One region of the Streptomyces sp. NPDC048718 genome, then DNA from elsewhere that is predicted to be linked to it. Evidence: riboswitches for the same ligand, from Rfam matches in the RefSeq annotation. Region 1 holds a riboswitch; each other region holds the start of a gene.
What was found. Region 1 has a riboswitch for cobalamin ahead of ACGFRB_RS13355 (acyl-CoA thioesterase). Riboswitches for the same ligand answer to the same signal wherever they lie in the genome.

Region 2: it holds a riboswitch for cobalamin, as region 1 does, so the genes downstream of both, ACGFRB_RS24870 (ABC transporter substrate-binding protein) here and ACGFRB_RS13355 (acyl-CoA thioesterase) in region 1, are expected to answer to the same signal.
Region 3: it holds a riboswitch for cobalamin, as region 1 does, so the genes downstream of both, cobN (cobaltochelatase subunit CobN) here and ACGFRB_RS13355 (acyl-CoA thioesterase) in region 1, are expected to answer to the same signal.
Region 4: it holds a riboswitch for cobalamin, as region 1 does, so the genes downstream of both, ACGFRB_RS32510 (cobalamin biosynthesis protein) here and ACGFRB_RS13355 (acyl-CoA thioesterase) in region 1, are expected to answer to the same signal.

The regions. Positions count from the first base shown of each region.
Region 1 is NZ_JBICVG010000006.1:124,559-128,980, reverse strand. Features, by position in the region: gene ACGFRB_RS13365 (NAD-dependent epimerase/dehydratase family protein) at 1-513, opposite strand, end outside; gene ACGFRB_RS13360 (MBL fold metallo-hydrolase) at 862-1,701, opposite strand; cobalamin riboswitch at 1,862-2,093, shown strand; gene ACGFRB_RS13355 (acyl-CoA thioesterase) at 2,144-2,587, shown strand; gene ACGFRB_RS13350 (hypothetical protein) at 2,984-3,508, shown strand; gene ACGFRB_RS13345 (AAA domain-containing protein) at 3,505-4,422, shown strand, end outside.
Region 2 is NZ_JBICVG010000014.1:32,113-36,534, forward strand. Features, by position in the region: gene ACGFRB_RS24860 (enoyl-CoA hydratase-related protein) at 1-6, opposite strand, end outside; gene ACGFRB_RS24865 (TerD family protein) at 305-889, opposite strand; cobalamin riboswitch at 1,053-1,256, shown strand; gene ACGFRB_RS24870 (ABC transporter substrate-binding protein) at 1,324-2,385, shown strand; gene ACGFRB_RS24875 (iron chelate uptake ABC transporter family permease subunit) at 2,463-3,476, shown strand; gene ACGFRB_RS24880 (ABC transporter ATP-binding protein) at 3,473-4,288, shown strand; gene ACGFRB_RS24885 (PucR family transcriptional regulator) at 4,389-4,422, opposite strand, start outside.
Region 3 is NZ_JBICVG010000008.1:334,489-338,910, forward strand. Features, by position in the region: gene ACGFRB_RS18175 (precorrin-8X methylmutase) at 1-477, opposite strand, end outside; gene ACGFRB_RS18180 (cobalamin biosynthesis protein CobG) at 474-1,706, opposite strand; cobalamin riboswitch at 1,947-2,083, shown strand; gene cobN (cobaltochelatase subunit CobN) at 2,122-4,422, shown strand, end outside.
Region 4 is NZ_JBICVG010000027.1:39,010-43,431, reverse strand. Features, by position in the region: gene ACGFRB_RS32515 (cobyric acid synthase) at 1-1,167, opposite strand, end outside; gene ACGFRB_RS32510 (cobalamin biosynthesis protein) at 1,164-2,183, opposite strand; cobalamin riboswitch at 2,215-2,349, opposite strand; gene ACGFRB_RS32505 (hypothetical protein) at 2,502-2,723, opposite strand; gene ACGFRB_RS32500 (anion permease) at 2,742-4,031, opposite strand; gene ACGFRB_RS32495 (alpha/beta hydrolase) at 4,393-4,422, shown strand, end outside.

The DNA of each region.
Region 1 (4,422 bases):
CTCCAGCCACCAGGGCAGACGACCGACGTGCTCGCCGGGTCCGACGATGATGCCGGGGTTGACGATCAGCGCGCGCCCCGGGAAGCCCTCCTCTACGGCCCGCTCGCAGCCCGCCTTGAGCGCGTTGTACGGCACGTCGTCCGGCGAGGCGTCCACGGCGCAGGCGTGCCGGGGAAAGGACTCGTCGACGCCCTTGGCAGGCCAGTCGGCGTACGCGTGGAACGACGACACGAAGGCGTACGCCTCCGCGTGCCCGGCCAGGGCCCGCACCGAGCGCCGTACGACCCGGGGTTCGAATCCACACGTGTCGACCACCCAGTCCCAGCGCCGCCCCTCCACGAGCGCGGCCAGCGCGCCCTCGTCCTCGCGATCGCCCCGCACCGACTCCACGCCGACGGGCGTCTCCCCCGATCGCCCCCGGTTGAACAGCGTCACCTCGTGCCCACGCCGCAGCGCCTCGTCGACGAACGCCCGGCCCAGAAAGACCGTCCCACCGATCACAAGTACCTTCATGATCAGCAGACTTCCATCCATCGGGGAGACGGCCAAGACCCTTCTCGCGATCCGTCGGGAGTCGGGTCCGGGAGTCGGGGCCGGGGGCCGGGCGTCGGGAGCCGAGGCGAGAGGGGCGGCCCGGCCGGATCCCGCACGCCTCCGCGCACCACGGGACGGAGGGCCCGATGGCCTGGCTGGACAAGGCGGCACACCCGAACCCGGCCGGCCATCTGGAGATGGGCGGTCACGCGCTGCGCACGATGGGAATGGGTGAGCTGGAACTGCCCTGATCCTCATCTCGCGTGACGGGGCGGCCTGTTGAGCCCTGCGCCAGGCGCGTCACCCGCCTGCCTACGCCCTCGCCGTTCAGCGTCCGCCCAGTGGCACGCCCCAGGGGCGCATCGACTGACCGGAGCGCGCCGAGCGGCCTCGGGAGCGGTCGATCGAGAAGACCTCACCGGGCTCGGCATAGTCGACGGCGCCATCGAACCGGGCCGCGGCGCGCGTCACCGCCTGCCCCGGTGTCAGGAAACGGCCGACGTGGGTGATGATCAGCCGGCCCACCCGAGCCGCGGTGGCCGTGTCGGCGGCGTCCTCGGGCGTGTGGTGCGTCTGCTCGCCCTCGGCCGGCGCCCGGTCGCTCTCGGCCTCGCACAGCAGGGTGTCGCACTCCTCGGCCAGCTCCGTGAGGTTCGCGCAGGGCGCCGAGTCCCCGGAGTAGACCAGCGAGCGGCCCCCGGCCTCGGCACGCAGGGCGAAGGCCGGCATGCCGTGCTCCACCGCCCGGCTGGTCAGGGCGAGTTCACCGACGCGCGCCTCGTGTCCGTCGTACAACTCATGGACGGCGAAGGCGGCCTCGACGGGGCTGCGCGTCGGGCCGTTGGTGAGGAAGCGGGCCAGCCGGTCGGCGATGCCCGGCGGCCCGTAGAGGGGGATGGGCGCGGCGAGCCGGATGTCCGCGAAGAGCGCCGCGTAGTACGCGGTGAGCAGATCCGCGGTGTGGTCGGCGTGCAGATGCGAGATCCAGATCGCGTCCACCTCGTCGAGCCGGGCGTACCTCTGCAGCCGCGCCAGCGTCCCGCTGCCCGCGTCCACCCAGACCCGGGTACCGGCGCCGGTCAGGAGGTAGCCGGAGCACGGGTTGTGCTCGCTCGCGTAGGGCGTGGCGCTGCCCAGAACCGTGAGCTGAAATCCGTCACTGGTCATCCGGGAAGTGTAGAGAGCGCTCGGTTCGCAGGCGGGTGAGCGGGACGGTGGTGACGGCAGCCACGGCAGTCACGGCACGCGGGGTGGCCGGCACGGCTCGGGGGCGCGGCCCCGGGACATCCCGGTTCCGCGACGGGAGCAGTGCGCGGGCTCGCTGTCGTACGCTGGCAGGGCAGCTGGTTCGCCCCATCCCCCGGACGGGAGCGTCGTAAGAGGGAACCCGGTGGGAATCCGGGACTGCCCCGCAGCGGTGAGTGGGAACGACCGCCGTCATACGCACTGGGCCCGGCACACACGAGGGCCTGGGAAGCGACGGCCAGTAGGAGTCCGCCGGCGAGAGCCGGGGAACGCGCCCGCGAGTCCGAAGACCTGCCCGCTGCCCGCGCACCGGCCCCCGGGGTGCGCGCAGAAGCCCTGCCGCGACTCGCGAAGGAGAGTTGACGTGGCCGAATCCCCCGTCACCAGCCCTGCCCGCCCGACCAAGACCCCGGACGATTCCCGGGTGGTCCTCGCCCACATCATGAGCGACCACGACACCAATCTGTACGGCACCATCCACGGCGGAGTGATGATGAAGCTCATCGACGACGCCGCCGCGGCCGCCGCCGGCCGGCACGCCGACGGGCCGGCCGTCACCGTCTCGGTCGACCGTATGACCTTCCTCACCCCGGTACGGGCGGGCGACCTGCTCAGCGTGGAGGCCGGACTCGAACGGGTCGGGCGGACCTCCATGACGGTCGGGGTGCGGGTCACGGCCGAGCGGTGGAACAACTCCACCCCCGCCACCGAGGTCGCCACGGCGTTCCTGACCTTCGTCGCGATCGACGCCGACGGAACACCCCGCCCCGTGCCCGCGCTCGACATGACCAACCCCGGCCTGTCCTGACCGGTTTCCCGCTCCTTCGGGCATGACCTGAGGGACGTCGGCGGGACCGGGGCGCACACACGTCCCGGCCCCTCCGGGCTTGGCCGGCCTGGCTCCGCGTGCCGCTGGTCCCAGCCCCTTTTCGGGGTGTCGCTCCGAGAAGCGCGGCCGGCCCGGCGTCGAGTCGGCCGCCGGTGCCTCGACGCCCATACGGTCCCATCGAAGCTCCGGTACGGCATGCCACGACCGGGTTCTCCCCGCGCCCTCCCCCCTCCCCCGCCACCCACGCGAGGCGACGATGGCCGGATGCCGTTCCTTCCCCGCCCCCGGTTTGTCACCGGCGGTCACCCTCGTGAAAAGGTCTCCGGACGGGCCGGGATCACTCACGGGCATGGACACGTACACGGGGAGCAACGAATGCGGGACAGCGGATCGCGGTGGACACTGATCGTGCCCACCGGCGGGGACACCCTCCGGCAGGAGCGTCTCACCCGGGATTTGCTTGACACGCTGCGCGCCACCGACGGCCTCGTCGTCGACTTCCTCGACACCGACGGGCCCGCCGAGCCGGGTCACAAGGGCGAGCCGGGTCACAAGGGTGCGGGCGCCGGCGATGTGGCTCTGTGGGCAGCCGTCACCGCGGCTGTCGCCCGCCCCACGTCCCAGGTCCTGATCACGCTGATCAAGGAATGGTGTGCCAAGGACCGGCACCGCAAGGTCGACGTCACCATCGCGGGCGATTCCGTCGCGATCACGGGACGCCCGGACGCCGCTCAGGAGCGTCTCGTCCGCGAGTTCCTGGACCGGACCGCCGGCGGTGACGGCCCCGGGCCGGATGCCGGTCCCCCGCCGATCGAAGGCCCCGGCCCGGATCCCGCCGCGGGACCGGCCGCCGCCCCCGCGTCGGACAACGGCTCCGCACCAGATGGCGGTTCGGCGTGACCCGCCTGCACAAGCGCCGGGCCCTGCTGATCGGCAACGAGCACTACGACGACGGCCGTTTTCCGTCGCTCGCGTCCGTACGCGCGGACGTCTGGGGTCTCTCCCAGGTCCTGGCACACCGCAACATCGGCAACTTCGTCTCCGTCAGGACCCTCCCCGATCTCACCGCCGACGACATGCGGTCGGCCATCGGCGAGTTCCTGCAGGATTGCGACGAGGACGAACTCGCGCTCGTGTACGTCTCCGGGCATGGCGTGCGGACCGTGCGCGACGGTGGCGAGTTCCACTTCGTGGCCAAGGACACCGACTTCGACCGAGTGGCCGAGACGGCCGTCAGCGCGAGCTTCGTCAACGAGGCACTGGAACAGTGCTACGCCCCGCAGAAGATCGTGATAATCGACTGCTGCCGCAGCGGTGGATTCGCCGTGGGCCTGCGTACCTCGGACCGGCGGCCGGACGACTCCGTGGCCAAGTCCGGCGAGGAGCCCCTGCTGACCAGCAGAGGCGTGTACGTCCTGTCGTCCTCGCGGGCCGGCGAGGACTCGTACGCGTACGCGGGCGGCGGCGACGAGGTGAAGCCGTCCGCGTTCACGGGCGAGGTGATCGAGGCGCTGCGCACCGGAAAGGTCAGTAAAAGCGGCGGCGGCGAGGTCTCCGTCAGCGACCTGTTCGACTATGTGGTGCGGCGGATGCGCGCCCAGGGCGGCCGTCAGGTTCCGGTGCACTCCGCGCACGGCGTCGACGACCGTATCGTCATCGCGGACAGTCCCCTCGGACGGGCCCCGACCCTCGATCCGCTGAGCCGGCGTCCACGCCTGGACGCCGAGGAGCCGCCGCGGCCGCATGCCGCGAAGTCCGGTCCCGCGCAGCCCACCTGGCCCGACCTCCTGGACTACTACCGCGAGTGCCTGCTG
Region 2 (4,422 bases), on a different contig from region 1:
GCGCATGGCCGCCCTTCCGGATCGTCGGGGAAGGCCCCGCACCGGACGGCAGGCGGGTGCCGGACACCCCTGGCGATCGTCGGACATCCCGGGCGGCGCGGACGGCGGCGCATCTCCCGGCTCACTCGATCGGGAGGCGATTTCCGACCACTTGGCGGCCCGCTCGCCACTCCGGCGGACGCGGTGGGAGCGGGGCCGCGCGGAGGGCCCCGCGTAAAGGACGCGCAGGGTGCCGGGCGAGCCAGGTGTACGGAGGCGGTGCACGGGGGCTTCGCCTTCGCCCGTACACCGCCTTGGGGACCGGCTACTTGCTGACCGCGAAGCGCATCAGGGCGTGCTCGTCGCCCTGCTTGATCTTGCCCGTCTCGTTGATCACTTCGAGCTTCCAGACGCCGCCTATCCTGGTCGCCTTGGCCACGGCGCAGGCGTTGTCCTGGGTCAGCAGGCTGGGCCAGATGTCGGCGACCTGCTGGGAGCTGCCGCCGGTCGCGTCGTAGACCTTGAAGCTGATGTTGCGGGCCTTCTGGAAGGAGCTGCCCTTCTTGTACGCGGCGGCGACGAACACGATCGACGTGATGGGCGCCGGGAGCTTGGCGAACTCGACGGTCACCGTCTCGTCGTCGCCGTCGCCGTGGCCGGTCTGGTTGTCGCCGCTGTGCAGCAGCGAACCGTTGCCCATCGGGTCGAGCGAGTCGAGCCCGGCGAGCCGGACCGGGTCGCCGCCCTGCATGGCGATGGCGATCAGGTCGAGGTCGGTGCCGGTCTTGCGGCGCAGCCGGCCCAGCACGCCGCCGGAGCTGCCGGCGGTGGGGTCCCAGGAGACACCGATGGACAGATGGGTCACCCCGTCCAGGTCCGCGGGGCCGTCTTCCTTGGTCAGCGTGATCATGCGCGGTCATCCTCAGTCGAAGGGGCCAGTCCCCGCAGAGTGTGCCTGACCGCGCGTCCGTTCCCCACGGAGGGGCCCCTTTTGATACGCGATCGGCACCGGTGACGGCGCCGGGCGACGGCCGGGGACCACCGGTGCGGCCCCCTGTCGATTGTCAAGCCTGTGGTAATTTGCCCAGGCCAGTCGCACCTTTGTACGTACGAACAACGTAGGTACACGGGTCAGGGAATCCGGTGGGAGTCCGGAACTGACGCGCAGCGGTAAGGGTGACGGGCGGAGCACGGCCACTGGGTCCCGACGGACCTGGGAAGGCGTTCCGTCCGGACGAACCCGAGTCCGAAGACCTGCTGGCGGCCCCGGCGCCCTGACAGGCGGTCCGGGGAGCACCGTACGACAGGCTTCGCGCATGAGCCGTGGACACAGAGGACTCTCCCGTGCCCCTCGCACACCCCGCCCGTTTCGCCGTGCCGCTTCTGGCCGGTGCCGTACTCCTCACCGGCTGCGGCGCCGGCAGGCCGCCGGCCGCCGCTCCGGCTCCCGCGTCCTCGGCGGCGGGGGCGGGGGCCGCCTCCGGCTATCCGGTGGCGCTCGACAACTGCGGACAGCGGATCACGATCGACCGCCCGCCGAGCCGGGCCGTCGCCCTCGACCAGGGCTCGGCCGAGATCCTGCTGGCGCTCGGGCTCGCCGACCGCATGGTGGGCACGGCCACCTGGACGGACCCGGTGCTCAAGGGCCTGGAGAAAGAGAACGCCAAGGTCCCCCGGCTCGCCGAGCGCTATCCCTCCTTCGAGAAGGTGCTGGACACCGAACCCGACTTCGTCAGCGCCTCGTTCCTCTACACCCTGGGCAAGGGCGGCGTGGCGCCCCGCGAGCGGTTCGGCGCCCTCGGCGTGCCCACGTATCTCTCCCCCTCCGACTGCGTCGGCAAGGACAACAGCGGTGACGGCGACGGGGTCCGTACCCGGCCGCTGACGATGGACGACGTGTACGGCGAGATACGCGACCTGGGCCGGGTGTTCGGGGTGCCCGAGCGCGCCGGGGAACTCGTCGGCGAGCTGCGGGACCGGGTCACGAAGGCGACGGCGGGCGCGGGCTTCGGGCGCGCCTCCGTCCTGTACTGGTACTCCGACTCACAGGGGCCGTACATGGCCGGCTGCTGCGGAGCGCCCGGGATCGTCAGCCGGACCCTCGGGGTGCGCAACGTCTTCGACGACACCCATGAGGAATGGCCTCAGATCAACTGGGAGACGGTGGCCGAGCGGGACCCGGACGTCCTGGTGATCGCCGATCTGACCCGCAAGGCGCAGTCCGCCGAGAGCGCCGCAAAGAAGATCGAGTTCCTGGAATCCCACCCCGTCACCAGGAACATGACGGCGGTACGGAAGAAGCGGTACGTGATCCTCGGCGGCCAGGCGCTGAACCCCACCCCGCGCACCGTCGAGAGCATCGAGAAGGTGGCCGCCGCACTGCGGACGTACGGATTCGCGAAGTGACCCGGTCCCGGCCCAGGACGTGGTTCCGGCCCAGGACGTGGTTCCGGCCCAGGACGTGGTTCCGGTCCCGGCCCCGGCTGCTGTCACCGGTCGCCGGGGCGGCGGGGATCGCGCTGCTGTGCGCGTCGGTCGCCGTCGCCCTCACCATCGGCCCCACCGACATCCGGGTGGCCGAGGTGCGCTCCGTGGTCACCGCCCACCTGTCGGGCGGCTCCTCGGGACTCACCCCGATCCGGGACGGCATCGTCTGGAACCTGCGGCTGCCCCGGACCCTGCTCGCGGCCGTGTGCGGCGCCGGGCTCGCGGTGTGCGGCGCGGTGCTGCAGTCGCTGCTGCGCAATCCGCTCGCCGATCCGTTCGTCCTGGGTGTCTCCTCGGGCGCGTCGACCGGGGCGGTCGCGGTCGTGGTGCTCGGCCTCGGCGGGGGCGCGCTGTCCGTCACCGGGGGCGCGTTCCTCGGCGCGGTCTGCTCGTTCGCGCTGGTCGTGTCGCTCGGCCGGGTCCTCGGCGGCGGGACGGACCGGGTCGTGCTCGCCGGGGTCGCCGTGATGCAGCTGTTCTCCGCGCTCACCTCGTTCGTGGTGATGACCGCCGCCGACGCGGAGACCACCCGCGGAGTGCTGTTCTGGCTGCTCGGCTCGCTCGCCGGCGCCGACTGGACCGATGCCGGCGCCGGCTGCGCGGCGCTGGTGGCGGCCCTGCTGGTGTGCGGCGGATCCGTACGGACGCTGGACGCCCTCGCGTTCGGCGAGGACGCCGCGACGTCGCTCGGGGTACAGGTGGCCCGGACCCGGATGATCCTGCTGTCGGTGACCGCGCTGCTCACCGCCGTGCTGGTCTCCTCGGCGGGGGCGATCGGCTTCGTCGGCCTGGTCCTGCCGCACGCGGTCCGGGCGCTGACCGGTCCCGGGCACGCCCGGCTGCTGCCGCTGACGGCGGTGGCCGGGGCGGTCTTTCTGGTCTGGGCCGACACCGTGGCCCGTACCGTACTCGACCCGCAGGAGGTGCCGGTCGGCGTGGTGACCTCGCTGATCGGGGTGCCGGTCTTCGTTCTCGTCCTGTCCCGTACGCACGCGCGAGGCGGGCGGTGAGCGGGGTGGCGGCGGCCGGGCGGGGCGGGCTGCGGGCCGACCGGGTCGCGCGCTCGGCGGGCGGTGTCCTCGTCGTCGACGGGGTGAGCATCGTGGCGCGTCCGGGCACGGTCACCGGTCTGCTCGGCCCGAACGGCTCGGGCAAGTCCACCCTGCTGCGGCTGCTCGCCGGGATCCTGGCCCCGGACACCGGGGTCGTCACGCTCGACGGCGATCCCCTGGGCGGTCTGTCCCGGCGCGCCGTGGCCAGGCGCCTGGCCACGGTCGAGCAGCACGCCGACACCCAGGTCGATCTGACGGTGGCCGAGGTGGTACGGCTCGGCCGGATCCCGCACCGCCGGGCGTGGGCGCCGCCTTCGGCGGCCGACGAGACGGCGGTGCGCTCGGCGCTGGCCCGTACCGGACTCGCCGACCGGGCGGACCGGACCTGGCGCACCCTCTCGGGCGGCGAGCGGCAGCGGGTCCAGATCGCCCGGGCGCTCGCCCAGGAACCGCGCGAGCTGCTGCTCGACGAGCCCACCAACCATCTGGACGTACGCCACCAACTGGACCTGCTGGAACTGGTCTCGGAGCCGGGCCCGGACCTGACCACCGTCGTCGCGCTGCACGATCTGAACCTGGCGGCGATGTACTGCGATCACCTCGTGGTGCTGCGGGCGGGGCGGGTGGTGGCGGCCGGCCCGGCGGCGGAGGTGCTCACCGAGGAGCTCATCGCCTCGGTGTACGGGGTCCGGGCCGAGGTCACCCGCCCCGGACCCGGCGGCCGGCCCCATGTCCGTTTTCTCGGTACGACGGCCGCCCGGGGCGTGTGACGTACCAGAGCGTGAGATGTGCGGGGCGTGTGGCGTACGGGGGCGTGCGCCCGGCCGGCGACGGGCGGGCATCGGTCACGGGCCCTGGCGGACCGCCCGGTCAGACCGTGGCGGAGGGACGTTCCCGGCGGACG
Region 3 (4,422 bases), on a different contig from region 1:
GGCGCCGTTCGCGACCATCTCCAGGAGGTGGAAGAGGGCGGTGGGCGCGTTGCCGACCGCGACGACCGAACCCGCCAACTTGTCGCGCCACAGCTCCAGGGCGGCGGCGGAACGGGTCGTGCCCAGCTCGGCGGCGAGCGCGGGTACGGCCGGGTCGGAGAGCATGCACAGCACGTCGTTGTCGGCGGGCAGCCGCTTGCGGGTGACACCGCTGGCGACCATCCGCGCGTCGCACAGGATGGGCGCCCCGGCGCGCAGTGCGGCGCGCGCGGCGGCGACGACGCCGGGCGAGTGGGCGATGTCCCGGACGAGGTCGGTCATGCCGCAGGCGTGGATCATCCGGACGGCGACCGTGGCGACGTCGTCGGGCAGGCCCGCGAGATCCGCCGCGGCCTCGGACCGGATCGTGGCGAAGGAACGACGGTAGATCTCCGCGCCGTCCTTCTCGTACTCGAACATCGTGGGGCTCTCGCTCATCTCGTGGGGGTCGTGTAAGCCGCGCGGGCGGTGAGGGCGGATGGGCCGGCGCCGGCGGTACGGGCGGTACGGGCGGTGGCGACCGCGCCGGGCAGGGCGGTACGGGGGGTGGGGGCGCCGTCCACCAGGTACGCGCCGTCCCTGGTGGTCTCGGCCTCGGTCGCGGTCTCGGGCGCGGCCTCGGACGCGGTCGCGAGGACGTCGACCCAGGTGCCGCGCGGGTGCCCGCAGCGCCGGGCGCAGCCGGCGAAGTGCACGGGCAGCGCACCGGCGGGTACGGCGAGGGCGCGGGCGGCGTCCGCCCGTACGTCCGCCAGGGACTTGGCGCAGCCGGGCAGACCGGTGCAGGCGGTGACTCCGGCGCCGGGGGCGTCGGGGCGGGTGATCAGGCCGGCCGAGGCGAGGCGTGCGAGGTGCGCGAGCGGTTCGGGCGCGCGCTCGGACGCGGACGCGGGCTCCGACTCGCTTACGTGCCCGGGCTCCACCCCCTGCTCGTGGGTCACGACGACCGCCCCGCGCCAGGGCGTCAGCCGTACCTCCGCCGCGGGCAGCAGCGCCCGCAACTGCGCGGCGGTCAGCCGGCCGAGGGGGGCGAGGACGGACACGGCGCGCGGGCCGAGCGGGCCGGGTGCGGGCGGGGGGCCGGAGGGCAGCGGGGGCGGTACGGGTACGGGCTGCCCGCCCGCACCGCTCAGGTCGACGGCCTCGGCCGCCCCGGCCGGCAACTCGCCGACCCGCCACGCCCCGGTGCCGGCCGCCTCGGCGGCGGCGAGGAAGGCGAGGGCGGCGGCGAGGGCGGCCCGGGGCGCGTGCCCGGCGGCGATCCGCAGCGTCCGGTCCCCGACCCGGAGCAGGGCGGACGCGCCGCCCGGTTCTGCGATCAAGGTCACATCGCCGCCGAGTCCGGCGACATCGCCGCGCCCGTCGTCCAGGACGAACAGGAAACGCCCCGAGAGGGCGGCCGCGCGGGGCTCCGCGCACAGCAGTCGGTCCAGGTCACGGGCCCAGGCGTGCACGTCGGCATGGCCGGCTCCGTCGAGTCCGGCGGCCGGTGAGGCGACGATGTTGCGGACCCGCTCGTGGGTCGGCGAGGGGAGCAGTCCGCCGGGTCCGAGGCGGTCGGCGAGGGTGCTCGCCGAGCCGTCCGGCAGGCCGCGCAGCTCCACGTTGCCGCGCGAGGTGATGCTGACGGCGCCGTCCCCGAGAGACTCGGAAACGGAAGCCAGCAACTCGATCTGATCATGCGTCAACTTGCCTGCGGGCAAGCGCAGTCGGGCAAGAAATCCATCAGCGGCGACATGCAACCGGAGCGCCCCGGGGCACGCGTCGCCACGGTCCCGTATGGGAGGTTCGCCCGGCTTGGGTGAGGTGTCGGGAGTGGGCGGCATGGCGGCGAGCATACCTATGCGCGATGGCCCGGCAACCGGGGGTGACGGACCACCCCTCCCGCTCCGCCGACCACTCGTTCTAGGATGCAGACCGGCATGGGGTCCCAGGACCCCGGGGAGGAAGCCCGGTGAGATTCCGGCGCGGTCCCGCCACTGTGAGCCGGCCCCGAGCCTCGGGTGTCCGGTGAGTCAGGAACTCCCGCCATCCAACGACCACCCGGGGCGCGGATACCCCGAGGAAGGGCCGAGCCTCGCCATGCTCGTTCTGCTGTCGCATTCCGACACCGACCTGCTCAGCGCCCGTGCGGCGAACGCCGCCGCGTCCGCCGTGTCCGCCGCGTCCACGTCCGCTGCCTCCCCGGCCGCCGGTCCCGACCCGGCCGCCACAACCACCACCGAATCCGGCGCCGCCGACGCCTCGGCCGCCCCTCTGACGTACCGCTTCGCCAACCCCTCCCGCCTCCCGCTCGCCGACCTCCCGGCGCTCCTCGACGGCGCCACGCTGGTCGTCGTCCGGCTCCTCGGCGGGGTGCGCTCCTGGCAGGAGGGCCTGGACACGGTCCTCGCCAGTGGCCTCCCGGTGGTCGTGCTCAGCGGCGAACAGGCCCCGGACGCCCAGCTCATGGCCGCGTCCACGGTCCCGGTCGGGGTCGCCACCGAGGCCCACGCGTACCTCGCGCACGGTGGCCCCGCCAACCTCGCCCAGCTGGCCCGGTTCCTCTCCGACACGGTCCTGCTCACCGGCCACGGCTTCGAGGCCCCGGCCCCGGCGCCCGCCTGGGGCCCCCTCGACCGCACGCCCCGCACGGCCCCGGCGCCCGACGCCCCCGCCATCGCGGTGCTCTATTACCGCGCCCACCACATGAGCGGCAACACCGCCTTCGTCGGCGCCCTTTGCGACGCGATCGAGGACGCGGGCGGCCGGGCGGTCCCGCTGTACGTGGCCTCCCTGCGCGCCCCCGAGCCCGAGCTGCTCGCGGCGCTCGGCGACGCCGACGCGATCGTCACCACGGTCCTCGCGGCGGGCGGCACCCGGCCCGCCGAGGCGCAGGCCGGCGGGGACGAGGAGGCGTGGGACGCGGGCGCGCTCGCCGCGCTCGACGTACCGGTCCTCCAGGCGCTGTGCCTGACCGGCTCCCGGGCGTCCTGGGAGGAGAACGACGAGGGTCTGTCGCCGCTGGACGCCGCGAGCCAGGTCGCCGTACCGGAGTTCGACGGCCGGCTGATCACCGTCCCGTTCTCCTTCAAGGAGATCGACGAGGACGGTCTGCCCGCGTACGTGGCGGACGCCGAACGCGCCGCACGGGTCGCGGGGATCGCCGTCCGGCACGCCCGGCTGCGCCACATCCCGAACGCGGAGAAGAGGGTGGCCCTGGTCCTCTCCGCGTACCCGACCAAGCACTCCCGGATCGGCAACGCGGTCGGCCTCGACACTCCCGCCTCGGCCGTCGCGCTGCTGCGCCGGCTCATCGCCGAGGGGTACGACTTCGGGCCAGCGAAGGACATCCCGGGCCTGATCTCCGGCGACGGCGACGAGCTGATCCGCGCGCTGATCGACGCGGGCGGCCACGACCAGGACTGGCTGACCGAGGAGCAGTTGGCCGCGAACCCGGTACGGATCCCGGCCGCCGACTACCGGCGCTGGTACGCGGCGCTGCCCGCCGAGCTGCGCGCCGGGGTCGAGGAGCACTGGGGCCCGGCGCCCGGCGAGATGTTCCTGGACCGCTCCCGGGCGGCCCAGGGCGGCGACCCCGACGGCGACATCGTGCTCGCCGCGCTGCGGCGCGGGAATCTGCTGGTCCTCATCCAGCCGCCGCGCGGCTTCGGCGAGAACCCGATCGCGATCTACCACGACCCGGATCTGCCGCCCTCGCACCACTATCTCGCCGCCTACCGCTGGATCGCGGCGCGCGCCGACGACGGCGGCTTCGGCGCCGACGCGATGATCCACCTCGGCAAGCACGGCAACCTGGAGTGGCTGCCCGGCAAGAACGCGGGCCTGTCCGCCGCCTGCGGGCCGGACGCGGCGCTCGGCGATCTGCCGCTGGTCTACCCGTTCCTCGTCAACGACCCCGGCGAGGGGACGCAGGCCAAGCGCCGCGCGCACGCCACTCTCGTGGACCATCTCGTGCCGCCGATGGCCCGCGCCGACAGCTACGGCGACATCGCCCGCCTTGAGCAACTCCTCGACGAGTACGCCCAGATCAGCAGCATGGACCCGGCGAAGCTGCCCGCGATCCGGGCCCAGATCTGGACGCTGATCCAGGCCGCGAAGCTCGATCACGACCTGGGGCTGGCCGACCGCCCGGACGACGACGGCTTCGACGACTTCCTGCTGCACGTCGACGGCTGGCTGTGCGAGGTGAAGGACGCGCAGATCCGCGACGGACTGCACGTCCTCGGCGGGGCGCCGGCCGGGCCGGAGCGGGTCAACCTGGTGCTGTCCATTCTGCGGGCCCGCCAGATCTGGGGCGGCACGCAGGCCCTGCCCGGACTGCGCGAGGCGCTCGGCCTGGACGAGTCGGCGACCGACCGGACCCGCACCGACGCCATCGAG
Region 4 (4,422 bases), on a different contig from region 1:
CCGCGACTCCACCTCGTCCTCGACGCGCTCCCCGAGCAGCTGGAAACCGCCGCAGATCCCGAGCACCGGCCGTCCCTCGGCGGCCCGCCGCGCGAGCCCCGCCGCGAGGCCGCGCTCCCGCAGCCAGGCCAGCGCCTTCACCGTGCCGCGAGTGCCCGGCACCACCACCAGGTCCGCGTCGGCCAGCTCCTCCGCCCGGTCCACGAACCGCACCACCACGCCCGGCTCCGCGGCGAGCGCGTCGACGTCCGTGAAGTTCGACATCAGCGGAACGGCACAGACCGCGACCCGCAGCACGTCCTCGCCGACCGGCGGCGCCACGACCGACTCGCGGACCGCGCCGCGCAGCGAGATCCGCAGCCCGTCCTCCTCGTCGATGCCGAGGCCGTGGGCGTACGGCAGCACGCCGAGCGTGGGGCGCCCGGTCAGCCCGTCCAGCATGGCGAGGCCCGGTTCGAGCAGCGACACGTCGCCGCGGAACTTGTTCACCAGATATCCGGCGACCAGCCGCTGGTCCTCTGGCGCGAGCAGCGCCGTCGTCCCGAAGAACTGGGCGAACACCCCGCCCCGGTCGATGTCGCCGACCACCACCACGGGCAGCCGCGCGGCCCGCGCGATCCCCATGTTGACGATGTCGCTGCGGCGCAGATTGATCTCCGCCGGACTGCCCGCGCCCTCGCAGATCACCGCGTCGTGGGTCCGCCGCAGCTCCTCCAACGCGGCGAACACCGGCTCGAACAGCTCCCGCCGGTGCCCCTCGGACACTTCGGACCCACTGGTCTGCCCGGCCCGCCCGGCCCGCCCGAAGAACCCGCGGGCGCTCATCTCGCCGACCGGCTTGCCCATCAGGACGACCTGGCTGGACCGGTCGCTGCCGGGCTTGAGCAGCACCGGGTTCATCAGCGCGGTCGGCTCGACCCGCGCGGCCCGCGCCTGCATCGCCTGGGCGCGGCCGATCTCGGCGCCGTCCCGGGTCACGAAGGAGTTCAGGGACATGTTCTGGCCCTTGAACGGCGCGACCTTCAGGCCCTGGCGGACCAGCCACCGGCAGATCCCCGCCGTGACGACGCTCTTGCCCGCGTCGGACGTGGTGCCCGCGACGAGCAGCCCGCCGCCCCGCGCTCCGCTCCGGCCCGCCGTGCCCTTCGTCGTACCGCCGCCCCTCACGCCGCACCCCCGCGCCGGCGCAGCGCGCCCGCGAGGAGCCGGCCGCCGGCACAGCCGGCCAGGGTCAGCCAGGTCACCCGGCGCGACAGCCGTACCGCCCGGTCGATGTCCGCGACCTCGACGGGCCGTCCCGCCGCGTTCAGCACCGGCCGGTGCTCGACCCGCCCGCCGTACGACAGGGTGCCGCCGAGCCGGACGCCGAGCGCCCCCGCGAACGCGGCCTCCACCGGGCCGGCGTTGGGGCTCGGATGCCGGGCGGCGTCCGCCCGCCAGGCCCGCAGCGCCCCGCGCGGATCGTCGCCCGCGACGGTGGCGAGGACGGCCGTCAGCCGGGCACCCGGCCAGCCCGCCACATCGTCGAGCCGGGCCGAGGCCCAGCCGAACCGGCGGTGGCGCGGGGACTTGTGGCCCACCATCGCGTCCAGCGTGTTGACCGCCCGGAACCCGAGCAGCCCCGGCACACCGGCGACCGCGCCCCAGAAGAGGGCGCCGACGACGGCGTCCGAGGTGTTCTCGGCGACCGACTCGACGACCGCGCGGGCCATCGCGGGCCCGTCCAGCGCCTGTGGGTCGCGCCCGACCAGATGCGGCATGCGCTCCCGGGCGACCCCCAGATCCCCGGCTTCGAGCGCCCCGCCGATGGCGCGCGCCTCGCGGCCCAGCGTCGTCCCGCCGACGACGGCCCACACGGAGGCGGCGGTCAGCGCGGCGGTGGCGGTGGCGCTGCCCCGTACCGCGCGGGTCGCGACGGCGCCGAGCGCCACGGCGGAGCCGGCGCACAGCGCGGTGTAGAGGGCGCCCCGGCCGCGGTGGTCCCGGTGCATCCGGTGCTCGACGGCGCCCGCCGCCCGGCCGAACGCGGCGACCGGATGACCGCGCCGGGGATCGCCCACGAGCAGATCGGCGGCGAGGCCGGCGGCCGCTCCGTACGCGAAGAGACGGGGAGAGCGGGTGCGGGAGGCCGCGGGAGAGGAGAAGCGGCGGGTTCGGGGTGTCCTGGAGCCGTTGCCGGGCATGGCACAGTGTCCTCACTCAGGGTCCGCGCCCTGGATCGACGTGATCGGCGGCGAGAGTTCCTGACTCCCGGCCGCGAGGACCGGTCACAGTGGCGGGACCGTGCCGGAATCACACCGGACTTCCTCCCCATGCCGCCGTAATGGCCCCGGCAGTCCACCACGCGGCCGGAAGGCCCGTCAACCCGCGCTTGACCTGCGCCTGGTCACTGTGCGCAGTGCCACGAACCCGCATACGCCGTCTGGGCGGCCCCACCCGGAGGTGGGGCCGCCCAGACGGCGTGGTGTGCGCGCGTGTTCGTGGTGCTCGTCGGTGTCCGGTCAGGCGACGATCAGGTAGATGCCGTAGGCCACGGCGGCCGCGCAGAGCGCGAAGCAGGCGTACGCGCCGGTACGGGCCAGAGTGGCCGAGCCGCCCGCGGCGGTGGCCCGCTCCTGCTTGGCGAGCGCGGCGACACCGAGGGTGAACAGGCCCACGAGGGCGACGGTGGTCACGAGGCTGACTCCGAAGACGGAGCCGAGAGCTGCCCAGTCGATCTTCATGTGCGTGCTTCCAGTTCCTTAGACCGCGGCGGCGGGAGCGGCCGGCGGGGCGGCCGGGTCCGTCGGGCCGGGGGAGGGGATGGTGGTCTTCAGGGCCTCGTCCTTGACGGCGGCGACGGAGCCGGCCGGCGGGGGCGGGGTGACGGCCGCGATGGCGGTGGTGACGACACCCGCCGGCTCGACGTCGGCAGCGGCCGGGGCGTCGAGGTCGTCGGCGGTCACGTTGTGCTGGTCGACCGGCTTGCGGCGGGACAGCGACCAGATCACTCCGGAGCCCGCGATCAGCAGGACGGCGACGGTGACGATGCCCCAGTCGCCCTGCTTGGTGAGGAACTCGGCGCCGGCGCCGACCAGGCCCGCGGCGGGCAGGGTCAGACCCCAGGCGGCGAACATCCGGGTGGCGGTCGACCAGCGGACGACACCGCCCTTGCGGCCGAGGCCCGCGCCCATCACGGCACCCGAGCAGGACTGGGTGGTGGAGAGGGAGAAGCCGAGGTGCGAGGAGGCCAGGATGACCGTCGCGGCGCTGGTCTGGGCGGCGAAGCCCTGCTGCGGCTGGAGGTCGGTGAGGCCCTTGCCCATGGTGCGGATGATGCGCCAGCCGCCGAGGTAGGTGCCGAGCGCGATCGCGACACCGGCGGAGGCGATGACCCAGACCGGCGGGTTGGAGCCGGGGACGAGGACGCCGTTGGCGACCAGGGCGAGGGTGATGATGCCCATCGTCTTCTGGGCGTCGTTGGTGCCGTGGGCGAGCGAGACGAGACCGGCGGAGGCGATCTGGCCGGCCCGGAAGCCCTTGGCCGTGGCCTTGGCCTCGGGGGCGGCGTTGATGCGGTACGTCAGCTTGGTGGCCACCATCGCGGCGAGGCCGGCGACGATCGGGGCGGCGACCGCGGGGAGCAGGACCTTGGTGACGATGGTCGAGCCGTTGACCGCGGACCAGCCGGCGGACATCACCGCGGCGCCGATGAGGCCGCCGAACAGCGCGTGCGAGGAGCTCGACGGAAGGCCGAGCAGCCAGGTCAGCAGATTCCACAGGATGGCGCCGACGAGCGCCGCGAAGATCACTTCGGTGCGGATGCCCTCTTCGTTGATGATGCCGCCGGAGATCGTCTTGGCGACCTCCACGGAGAGGAAGGCGCCGACGAGGTTCAGCACGGCGGACATGGCCACCGCCGTCTTGGGCTTGAGAGCACCGGTCGAGATGGTCGTCGCCATCGCGTTGGCGGTGTCGTGGAAACCGTTCGTGAAATCGAACACGAGAGCTGTCACGACCACAATGGCGAGCAGCAGCGTGATGTGTTCCATTTACCCAGGCAATCGTTTGACGTCAGTGGCGCGTCGAACCTAGGCAACCTGAGTGAACGGAAGGTGAACTGGGCCGGGCGCGGTGGTGTCCCGAACCGGGTTCGGAAGATTCCGGTTGTGCGCGATCCGTGTTCCGGACCGGACGGCGTCCACGATGCGGTCGCCCTGTAACCACGGGTCATCCGGGGCCTCCCAAGGGCCGAACCGGGGTGCGGCACTCCTCCCGTTCCCTCCCCGTATCACCCCCTGGACGCCCCTCGGTCGGCCTTCACTCGTACGAAGGACCCCGTCGGCGAGACCCTTGTCACTCGAACGAGAGCGTCCGATGGCAGGGTGCGCGGGCCCCGCCGACACTGGGAGCGTGCGCCCGGCTACAGCGGCGGCAGCGGCC